One region of the Paenarthrobacter sp. NPDC089714 genome, then DNA from elsewhere that is predicted to be linked to it. Evidence: riboswitches for the same ligand, from Rfam matches in the RefSeq annotation. Region 1 holds a riboswitch; each other region holds the start of a gene.
The links. Region 1 has a riboswitch for glycine ahead of gcvP (aminomethyl-transferring glycine dehydrogenase). Riboswitches for the same ligand answer to the same signal wherever they lie in the genome.

Region 1 (3,274 bases):
TGGAACAAGCGGACGTCCAGCATGGGGCTGGAGAGTTGCTGCTGCCTGCGCACAAACAACACGCCCATCACCAAGCCGAACGCCATGAAGGCAGCCGCGGATGCTCCGAATCCATGCACGGCGAGTTCTTTGATCCCGTAGACAAAGGGCGCCATGGTGAGCACGGACAGGACGATGCTGGGTACGTCCACGCGGCCCGGGTTGGCATCCTTGGACTCAGGGATGAGCACCCGGCCGAAGGCGAGCAGCGGCAGGAGGAGGAAGGCCGCCACGAGGAACACGGCGCCCCACCAGAAGTGCTCCACGAGCCAGCCACCGAAGATCGGGCCGAGCGCGGCGCCGCCGGAGAAACCCGCAGCCCAGACGGCAATAGCAAGCCGGCGACGGTTGGGGTCGGTGAAGATGTTCCGGATCAGGGACAGGGTGGAGGGCATCAGCATGGCGCCGAAGACACCAAGTGCGGCGCGACCGGCGATCAGCCACTCCGCGGAAGGCGCGAACGCCGTGGCAGCCGAAACCGCCGCGAAGCCTGTGCTGCCGATCAGGAGCAGCCGCCGTCGTCCGATCCGGTCGCCGAAGTTGCCCATGGACACCAGCAGTGCCGCCAGGACCAGCGGGTAGGCGTCCACGATCCAGAGGAGTTGGATGCCGCCGACTTCCAGTGAGCGGGCGATTTCCGGCAGGGCGAAGGTGAGCGCGGTGTTGTCGACGGCCACCAGGAGCACCGGGAACATCAGCAGTGCCAGGGCCGTCCAGTCGCGCCACGGTGCGGTCTTGCCCGGAACCGGGCGCACGGAGGAACGGGGAGCGTGGGTTGAGGACGGCGAGAACATGACCTTTACTGTACCGTCCAGACGGTACAGTTTCAAATAGAACAAGACCAAGCTTTAGGGAATGATGGATCCATGCCGCGAAAACCAGTAGCCCGGGACGCCGTCCTGGACGCCTTTGAAGCACTCCTGATCGAAGTGGGGGAGCGTGCTGCCACCCTGGACGCCGTGGCCAAGCGCGCAGGCGTCTCAAAGGGAGGCTTGCTCTATCACTTCCCGAACAAGGAGTCGCTCATCAGCGCCCTCCTGGAGCGCTTGGATGACTTGGCCAAGGAAGATACCGAACAGATGCAGGCGGCGCCCGACGGCGCAGCGGCCTACTTCATCCGCTCCTCGCTCTGGGCCGGAACACCCATGGACCGGGCGTTCGTTGCGGCAACCAGGTTGGCCGAGGTGGCCCACGAGGAGACCCGCCGCCGGTTCGCGGCCATTCAACAGCGCTGGCTTGACGTCCTTGCCGACGACGTTGGCCCGGAGGTTGCCAAGGCGGTCAGCTACATGGGAGACGGCCTCTATTTCAACGCGATGTTCGAGGGCGGACAGGAAGCCGGCGGCGCCGGGCGGGAGGCCGACGTCGAGGTCCTCCTCGCGGTCCTGGACCGCCTGCGGAAGTAGCGGACCTTCCATTTGCCGCCGCGCTGCGGGCATAGGACAATTAACATCTGTGGTGTGCCTTCCTTGGCACGCCGCCTACAACTGCATAAAGCCTTTGATCTGCGGCGGGAGAGTCCTGCAGTACGAGATGCAGGCGCCGTAGGAGCAAATCCTCCCCAGGAATCTCTCAGGCCCATGCACCGCCGCGGATAGGCAACTCTGGAAAGCAGCAGGCAGTCCGGCCGGATTGTTGTGCTCACCGACGGTGCAAGCGGGTGGCTGTGCGGACAGCATCACGCGGAAACTCTCAGGTCCAATACAGAGCGGGGAGGAACCCGAGCCACTGCGGCGTACCCAAACGCCGCCCAAGTAATGGAGTTCCTTCGTGACGGTTAGTTCAGCCTCCACCACCTTCGTCGACCGGCATATCGGTGCCCGCCGCCAGGCCGACATTGACACCATGCTCAAGTCTGTCGGTTACGACTCCGTGGATTCCCTCGTGGACACCGCGGTTCCCAACGACATCCGCCAGGACGTTGCCCTGACCCTGCAGAACGCCCTTTCGGAGGTGGAGGTCCTCGCGGAACTGCGCAAGCTCGCCTCCAAGAACAAGACGGCCGTCCAGATGATCGGCCAGGGCTATTTCGACACCGTCACACCGCCGGTGATCCGCCGCAACATCCTCGAATCCCCGGCTTGGTACACCGCATACACGCCCTACCAGCCGGAAATTTCCCAAGGCCGCCTCGAAGCGCTGCTGAACTTCCAGACCATGGTCCAGGACCTCGTTGGCCTCCCGATCGCCAACGCCTCGCTGCTTGACGAAGCCACCGCCGTGGCCGAAGCCGTGCTGATGATGCGCCGGGCCAACAAGAACAAGGCCGCCCAGGATGGCAAAACCGTCCTGGACGCCGACTGCCTCCCGCAGACCATCGCCATCGTGAAGGGCCGCGCTGAAGCGCTCGGCTTCGAGGTCGAAGTTGCGGACCTGAGTGCCGGCCTCCCGGAAGGCGCCATCAACGGCGTCGTCCTGCAGCAGCCTGGCGTTTCGGGCCGGGTCTTTGACCACTCCGCCGTGATCGCCGAGGCCAAAGAACGGGGCGCCCTGGTCACCGTCGCTGCAGACCTTCTCTCCCTCACCCTCATCACCCCTCCGGGCGAGCAGGGTGCCGATATCGCCGTCGGCTCCGCCCAGCGCTTGGGCGTCCCGTTGTTCTTCGGCGGCCCGCACGCCGCCTACATGGCCGTTCAGAAGGGGCTCGAGCGTTCCATGCCCGGCCGCCTGGTGGGCGTTTCAAAGGACGACGCCGGTGTTCCCGCCTACCGCTTGGCGCTGCAGACCCGTGAGCAGCACATCCGCCGCGAAAAGGCCACGTCCAACATCTGCACCGCACAGGCACTCCTGGCGATCGTCGCCTCGATGTACGCGGTCTACCACGGTCCCGAAGGCCTGAAGGCGATCGCCGAGACCGCACACCACCACGCCCGCACCCTTGCCGCCTCGCTGAAGGCTGCCGGCGTCGAGGTCCTGCACGGTTCCTTCTTCGACACCATCACGGTCCGTGTCCCGGGTCGCGCATCCTCCCTTGTGGCTGCCGCTGAAGAGCGCGGCATCAACCTGCGCGGGATCGACGCTGACACGGTCGGCATTTCTGTGGACGAAACAACCACGACGGCGGTTGTCGCCGACGTCGCAGCCGTCTTCGGCGCCTCCGTGGTTGAGTCCGCTGAGGGCTTCGCGCTTGAAGCTTCCGTTGAACGCTCCAGCGAATACCTGCAGCACCCGGTGTTCAACACGCACCGCTCCGAAACCCAGCTCCTGCGCTACATCCGCAAGCTCTCCGACCGCG
Region 2 (3,274 bases), on a different contig from region 1:
CCTCCTGCGCACCGCCGGTGCTTCCGAGGACCACTGGCAGAGCCTGGTGCTGCGCTTGGCCACGGAGCTGGACGCCGAGCTCTTCGTGGTGGACCGAAGCTGCCTCCACCCGTGGCATCCGGACGGCCAGGCCCTGCCGAACTTCCTGGTGGACGAATGGTCACCGCATCCGGGCCAGGTGTCCGTTGCGGGCAAGAACTTCCAATGGCACCGGATCCGCGGCAGGCATGTGCTGACCATGGACATTCCCGCGCACGCGAATGCGCTCCTGGTGGTGCTGCCCACCAGCGAACCGCACCCTGACGCCGTCGTACTTTTGCATGCCGCAACCGTGCTGGGACTGCAGTTGGCGCGCATCGTGCTCTCGCTGGAGGGGCGGCACCGGCTGGCCGGCGAGTTCCTCCTCCAAGCGCTGGACGGCCGCCTGGGGACGGCGGAAATGGAACGGCGGCTGGAGGCTTTCGGGGTGCCTGCCCAAAGTTTCGTGGTCGCCTCGCTGTCAGCGGACGACGGCGACAGGCTGGCCAACGTGCACGTCGACCTGTGGCGGCACGGGACTGCGGCGGCCTCCTTGCGACGGAACGACCGGCTGCACATGGTGGTTGCGTCGGAGGTTGCCGATGAACTCCTGAGGCACTGCGCCCCAGCTGGAACCACCATTGGCGTGAGCTCCGCGGCAGCGGTTGGGGGACTGCAGCAGGCACTCCAGGAGTCGCTCTGGGCGCTGGGTTCGGCGAAAGCAAACAAGCTCGGGTTGGCCCGAGACGCGGAAGGGCCGAGCTGGCTGGGGTTGACCGGATTCGAAGAGGGAACAGCATTGGTCCAGCGACTTTTGGGCCCGGTTTTCGACTACGAACAGCGCCAGGACGGCGACCTGATGGTCACCCTGAAGACGTACTTGGACTCGCAGCGTTCCTGGCAGAAAACGGCGTCCGCGCTCTTCACGCACCGGCAAACCATCATCTACCGGATCCGGAAAATCGGTGAGCTGACGGGGTTGGACATGGGTGAAACGTCAACGTTGGCGCAGCTGTGGCTGGCGTTGCAGGTCCACGAGGCGATGCACTGCTAGCCTCCGGGAGAACACCTGCCTTGCGCTTTTTCGCCGTGACCCGCTATGGTGTGAAGCGTGTCACTGAGGTGGCGCAAACGCTTTTGATCTGCGGCGGGAGAGTCCTGCCGGGTACATCCAGTCAGGCGCCGTAGGAGCAAATCCTCCCCAGGAATCTCTCAGGCCCATGTACCGCCGCGGCGAGGCAACTCTGGAAAGCAGTCCGGGCAACCGGGCTCACCGACGGTGCAAGTGAACTATGCGGAACCACAGTTCACGGAATCTCTCAGGTCCAATACAGAGCGGGGAGGAACCCATATTCACCATGGCGCTCAGCGGGCGCCTGAATCCTGGAGTTCCTCTTGACTGTTCAATCCTCCCCAACCGCATTCGCGGATCGGCACATCGGCGCCCGCCGCCAGGCCGATATTGACACCATGCTCAAGGCCATCGGCTACGACTCCGTCGACGGCCTGGTGGACGTCGCTGTTCCCCATTCCATCCGCCAGTCCTCACCGCTCACGCTGCAGAAGGCGCTGAGCGAGGTTGAGGTCCTGGCCGAACTCCGCAGGCTGGCGTCCAAGAACAAGACCGCCGTGCAGATGATCGGCCAGGGCTACTACGACACCGTGACGCCGCCGGTGATCCGCCGCAACATCCTCGAATCCCCCGCTTGGTACACGGCCTACACGCCGTACCAGCCGGAAATTTCGCAGGGTCGCCTTGAGGCGCTTCTGAACTTCCAGACCATGGTGCAGGACCTGACCGGCCTGCCGATCGCCAACGCTTCGCTGTTGGACGAAGCCACCGCTGTGGCCGAGGCTGTGCTGCTCATGCGCCGGGCGAACAAGGACAAGTCCGCGAAGGATGGCAAGACCGTCCTGGATGCCGACCTCCTGCCGCAGACCATCGCGATCGTGAAGGGCCGCGCGGAGGCGTTGGGCTTCGAGGTTCTTGTTGCGGACCTCTCCGACGGCCTGCCCGACGGCGACATCAACGGTATCGTCCTGCAGCAGCCCGGCGTCTCGGGCCGGGTCTTCAACCACGCTCCGGTGATTGCTGCTGCCAAGGAACGCGGTGCCCTGGTCACCGTCGCTGCCGACCTGCTGGCGCTCACCCTCATCACGCCCCCGGGCGAACAAGGTGCCGATATCGCCGTCGGAACCGCCCAGCGCTTTGGCGTGCCGCTGTTCTTCGGTGGCCCGCACGCCGCTTACATGGCTGTCCGCAATGGCATGGAGCGTACGCTTCCGGGCCGCATCGTGGGTGTGTCCAAGGACAACGCCGGCGTGCCCGCCTACCGCCTCGCTTTGCAGACCCGCGAGCAGCACATCCGCCGCGAGAAGGCCACGTCCAACATCTGCACGGCCCAGGCGTTGCTCGCCATTGTCGCCTCGATGTATGCGGTCTACCACGGTCCCGAAGGGCTCAAGGCGATCGCCGAAACCGTCCACGGCCATGCCCGTGTCCTGGCTACCGCGCTGGAGAAGGCCGGGCGCGAACTCGTGGCCGACTCCTTCTTCGACACCCTCACGGTCCGCGTCCCAGGCAAGGCCGCCAAGGTGATCGGCGCCGCCGAAGCACGCGGCATCAACCTCCGCTTCATCGATGAGGACACCGTGGGTGTCTCGCTTGATGAAACCACGACGCCGGAGGTCCTGTCCGCGGTGGCCGTCGCCTTTGGTGCCGGTCCGGTAGGGGACGCTGCAGGGTTCCAGCTGCCTTCAGATGTTGTCCGGACCTCGGATTTCCTTCAGCACCCGGTGTTCAACACGCACCGTTCCGAGACGCAGCTGTTGCGCTATATCCGCAAGCTGTCCGATCGGGACCTCGCGCTGGACCGCACCATGATCCCGTTGGGTTCGTGCACCATGAAGCTGAACGCCACGGCTGAGATGGAAGCCATTTCCTGGCCGGAGTTCGCATCTATCCACCCGTTCGCTCCGGATTCCCAGACCGCTGGCTGGCGCGAGCTGATTGCCGGGTTGGAAGCTGATCTGACGGAGATCACGGGCTACGACCAGGTCTCCATCCAGCCCAACGCCGGTTCCCAGGGTGAGCTCGCAGGTCTCTTGGCGATCCGCGGGTACCACCTTTCCCACGGCGATTCGCAGCGGAACATTTGTTTGATTCCGGCTTCTGCGCACGGCACGAACGCTGCTTCGGCTGTGCTGGCTGGCATGAAGGTGGTGGTGGTGGCCACGGCTTCTGATGGCACCATCG
Region 3 (3,274 bases), on a different contig from region 1:
GAGCATCACGCTCCGGTACCTCACCGAGGCCGCCATGGACCGCTTCAAAGCCGCTGGCATCCAGCCGGGCTTCGATCACGACCTCTGGCCGCTCCTGCACCGCGACGCCCTCTGGGCCTACTACGCCACGCTGGCGGGATCGCAACCAGCGGCGATCCGGGACCCGGCGCAGTTCCTCGCGGACCTGGAGGATGCCTTGCAGCCCCACGCCCACGCAACGGGCAACTGGGAAAGCGCCGTGGGTGCGCTCGTGGAAAAGCACGTGGTGGCCTCCCGCCGGCTCAACCTGAAGGGGCTTGCAGCACCCTTGGCCGGCCGGACCTTTGCCTCACGCAAGGAGCTGGACAAAGCCATTACGGACTACCTCGACGACGACGCGCGGCGCTCCGCCCTCGGCGAATCCGACCCCGTGAAGATGGCCATCGGTGCCCTGCACACCGGCCGGGCGATCCTCAAGACAGTAGTGGCCGACGGCGGCATCACGGACGAATCGTGGGTGGCCGAGTTGCGGGGCTGGTTCGAATCGTTCGTGGAGGGGTTGGCCAGCGGTCCTCCGGCGCTGCGGTCGGAACAATTAGCCGCCTTGGCGCGTGCCGGCGTCGTGAGTTTCGTGGGACCCGACCCCAAGTTCAGCGTGGATCGGAACGCCAAAGTGTTCCGAGCATTCTCGCCGTGGGTCCGCGACGTACCGGCGCAGGCACGGACGCTGATCGAGGCGATGTCGCCCGCGAACCGTGTGGGCATAAACATCTCGCCGCTCCTGGAGCAACTGCTGGAGGACGGTTTGGTCCGTACCAAGATCATGATGAGCGTCGAGGGAACTCCGGTGCAGACCACAGGCCTGGACGTTGAACCGCATCCTTACCGCCCGGTGGCGGCGAACGGTTCAGTGACCCGGGGGCTGTACGTGCTGAGCCTTCAGCTGTCCGCCACGCAGTGGGGAACCGCGATCGCGGCCGAGGCACGGCCCACCAAGGGCAGGGCATACAGGAGCGGGCAACGGACCCTGCGCGATGCCGACGAGATCGCCCGCAGCATCCTGAAGCTCTGACGCGCGCCGCGGACGCGGGCTTTGGCAGGGCAAAAACCATGGCCTGAGCTGGGCCGCTTGCAAGAACCACCACGCCTTCGCTACTGTGTGAGCTGCATCACCGGCAAGGTGGTGCGCGCTTTTGATCCGTGGCGGGAGAGTCCTGCCGGTACATCCCGTCAGGCGCCGTAGGAGCAAACCCTCCCCAGGAATCTCTCAGGCACCCTGTACCGCCGCGGCGAGGCAACTCTGGAAAGCAGTCCGGGATTCCCGGGCTCACCGAAGGTGCAAGCGGTTCTGCGTGCGCGCAGAACGCGGAAACTCTCAGGTCAATGACAGAGCGGGGAGGAACCCGAATCATCGTGGTACCCAAAAGGTACCGCCTGAACAATGGAGTTCCTCATGACGATTCAGCGCCCGCCAACAGATACCAGCCAAGAACCCCACCTCGAACGCCAGCTCAGCAACCGCCACATCCAGCTCATCGCGATTGGCGGTGCCATTGGAACGGGCCTCTTCATGGGCTCCGGCAAGACCATTTCAGCGGCCGGACCGTCGGTCATTTTCGTCTACATGATCATCGGCTTCATGCTGTTCTTCGTCATGCGGGCCATGGGCGAACTGCTGCTGAGCAACCTGAACTACAAGTCCTTCAGCGACTTTGCCGCCGACCTCCTGGGTCCCTGGGCAGGCTTCTTCACCGGCTGGACCTACTGGTTCTGCTGGGTCATCACGGGCATCGCGGACGTGATCGCCATTGCCGGCTACTCCAAGGAACTCTGGCCGGGCCTGCCACTCTGGATTCCCGGACTCATCACCATCGGCATCCTCCTGCTGCTCAACCTTGCCACGGTGAGGGCTTTCGGCGAGACGGAATTCTGGTTCGCCCTCATCAAGATCGTGGCCATCGCAGCGCTCATCATTGTTGGCCTTTTCATGATCTTCAGCGGCTTCCAGTCCGACGCCGGCCCGGCCAGCTTCACCAACCTCTGGTCACACGGCGGCTTCTTCCCCAACGAATTCATGGGCTTCGTGGCCGGCTTCCAGATCGCGGTCTTCGCGTTCGTCGGCATCGAACTGGTGGGAACCACGGCTGCCGAGGCCAAGGATCCGGAGAAGAACCTGCCCAAGGCCATCAACTCCATCCCCATCCGCGTGCTGCTCTTCTACGTTGGTGCCCTCATCATCCTGATGTCCGTCACGCCGTGGACCCAGTTCGCCGCCGGACACAGCCCCTTCATCGCCATGTTCTCCCTGGCCGGCCTGGGCGCCGCAGCTACGATCGTCAATCTGGTGGTTCTCAGCTCGGCGATGTCTTCGGCCAACTCCGGCATCTACTCCACTTCCCGCATGGTCTACGGCCTGGCACAGGAAGGCGACGCACCCGCCGTCTTCAGCGCCCTGTCCGGACGCAAAGTACCCCGCAACGCCCTGTTCCTTTCCTGCGTCCTGTTGCTGTCCGGCGTCGTGCTCATGTACGCCGGCCAGGACGTCGGCAAGGCGTTCGACATGGTCACCACCGTTTCCGCCGTCTGCTTCGTGTTTGTCTGGTCGATCATCCTGGCCAGCTACCTGGCATTCCGGAAGCGCCGGCCGCAGCTTCATGATTCTTCGAAGTTCAAGATGCCAGGCGGCGTGGTGATGGTGTGGGTGGTGTTCGCGTTCTTCGCGTTCATCTTCTGGGCTTTGACCACCCAACCTGACACCCTCATGGCGTTGCTCGTGACCCCGGTCTGGTTCCTGGCCTTGGGCGTTGCGTGGGCCATCCTCCGTAAGCGACCCACCCACCTTGCCCGCTACGAGCACTTCCGCGCCGAGCTGCAGAAGGACGCTGAGCGGATACCGGAACCCGTCCGCAACTAGCCAGTCGCCCGGCTCTTGCGTCATCTCGAGACTCGGGCCGTGCTAGCGTTCACGGGCGCCAAGGTCGGGGGCTGTGCCAATGACGGTTCGGCTTATGGGAAGGTACGCTGCCCCGAGTTGCCTGTCCACGGGGTAGGCAGAGGAGACGGATGCCACGGAAACCGGCGTCAGCGCGCGGTTCAGGACCGTGGATCCAGCCAGGGGAACAAAACCCGAGTCAACAGGAACACCCGTTCCCCTGACCAAGCCGGCCCACCCGTTCACGGTCCCTGGCAAGGTCCGCCACGGATTGTCGGTCAGGGCTTTGTCGGCCCAATTGACTCCGAGGTTGATCACGCCACCCGCTGTGTAGGAGGGGTCAACATCGCTGACCTGCCGCAG

Region 2: it holds a riboswitch for glycine, as region 1 does, so the genes downstream of both, gcvP (aminomethyl-transferring glycine dehydrogenase) here and gcvP (aminomethyl-transferring glycine dehydrogenase) in region 1, are expected to answer to the same signal.
Region 3: it holds a riboswitch for glycine, as region 1 does, so the genes downstream of both, cycA (D-serine/D-alanine/glycine transporter) here and gcvP (aminomethyl-transferring glycine dehydrogenase) in region 1, are expected to answer to the same signal.

What each region holds. Positions count from the first base shown of each region.
Region 1 is NZ_JBIVGX010000005.1:107,298-110,571, forward strand. Features, by position in the region: gene ACIPY3_RS11360 (MFS transporter) at 1-833, opposite strand, end outside; gene ACIPY3_RS11365 (TetR/AcrR family transcriptional regulator) at 906-1,445, shown strand; glycine riboswitch at 1,541-1,637, shown strand; gene gcvP (aminomethyl-transferring glycine dehydrogenase) at 1,810-3,274, shown strand, end outside.
Region 2 is NZ_JBIVGX010000004.1:152,110-155,383, forward strand. Features, by position in the region: gene ACIPY3_RS09485 (PucR family transcriptional regulator) at 1-1,072, shown strand, start outside; glycine riboswitch at 1,157-1,256, shown strand; gene gcvP (aminomethyl-transferring glycine dehydrogenase) at 1,414-3,274, shown strand, end outside.
Region 3 is NZ_JBIVGX010000010.1:74,428-77,701, forward strand. Features, by position in the region: gene ACIPY3_RS16645 (FAD/NAD(P)-binding protein) at 1-1,051, shown strand, start outside; glycine riboswitch at 1,174-1,273, shown strand; gene cycA (D-serine/D-alanine/glycine transporter) at 1,433-2,893, shown strand; gene ACIPY3_RS16655 (hypothetical protein) at 2,936-3,274, opposite strand, start outside.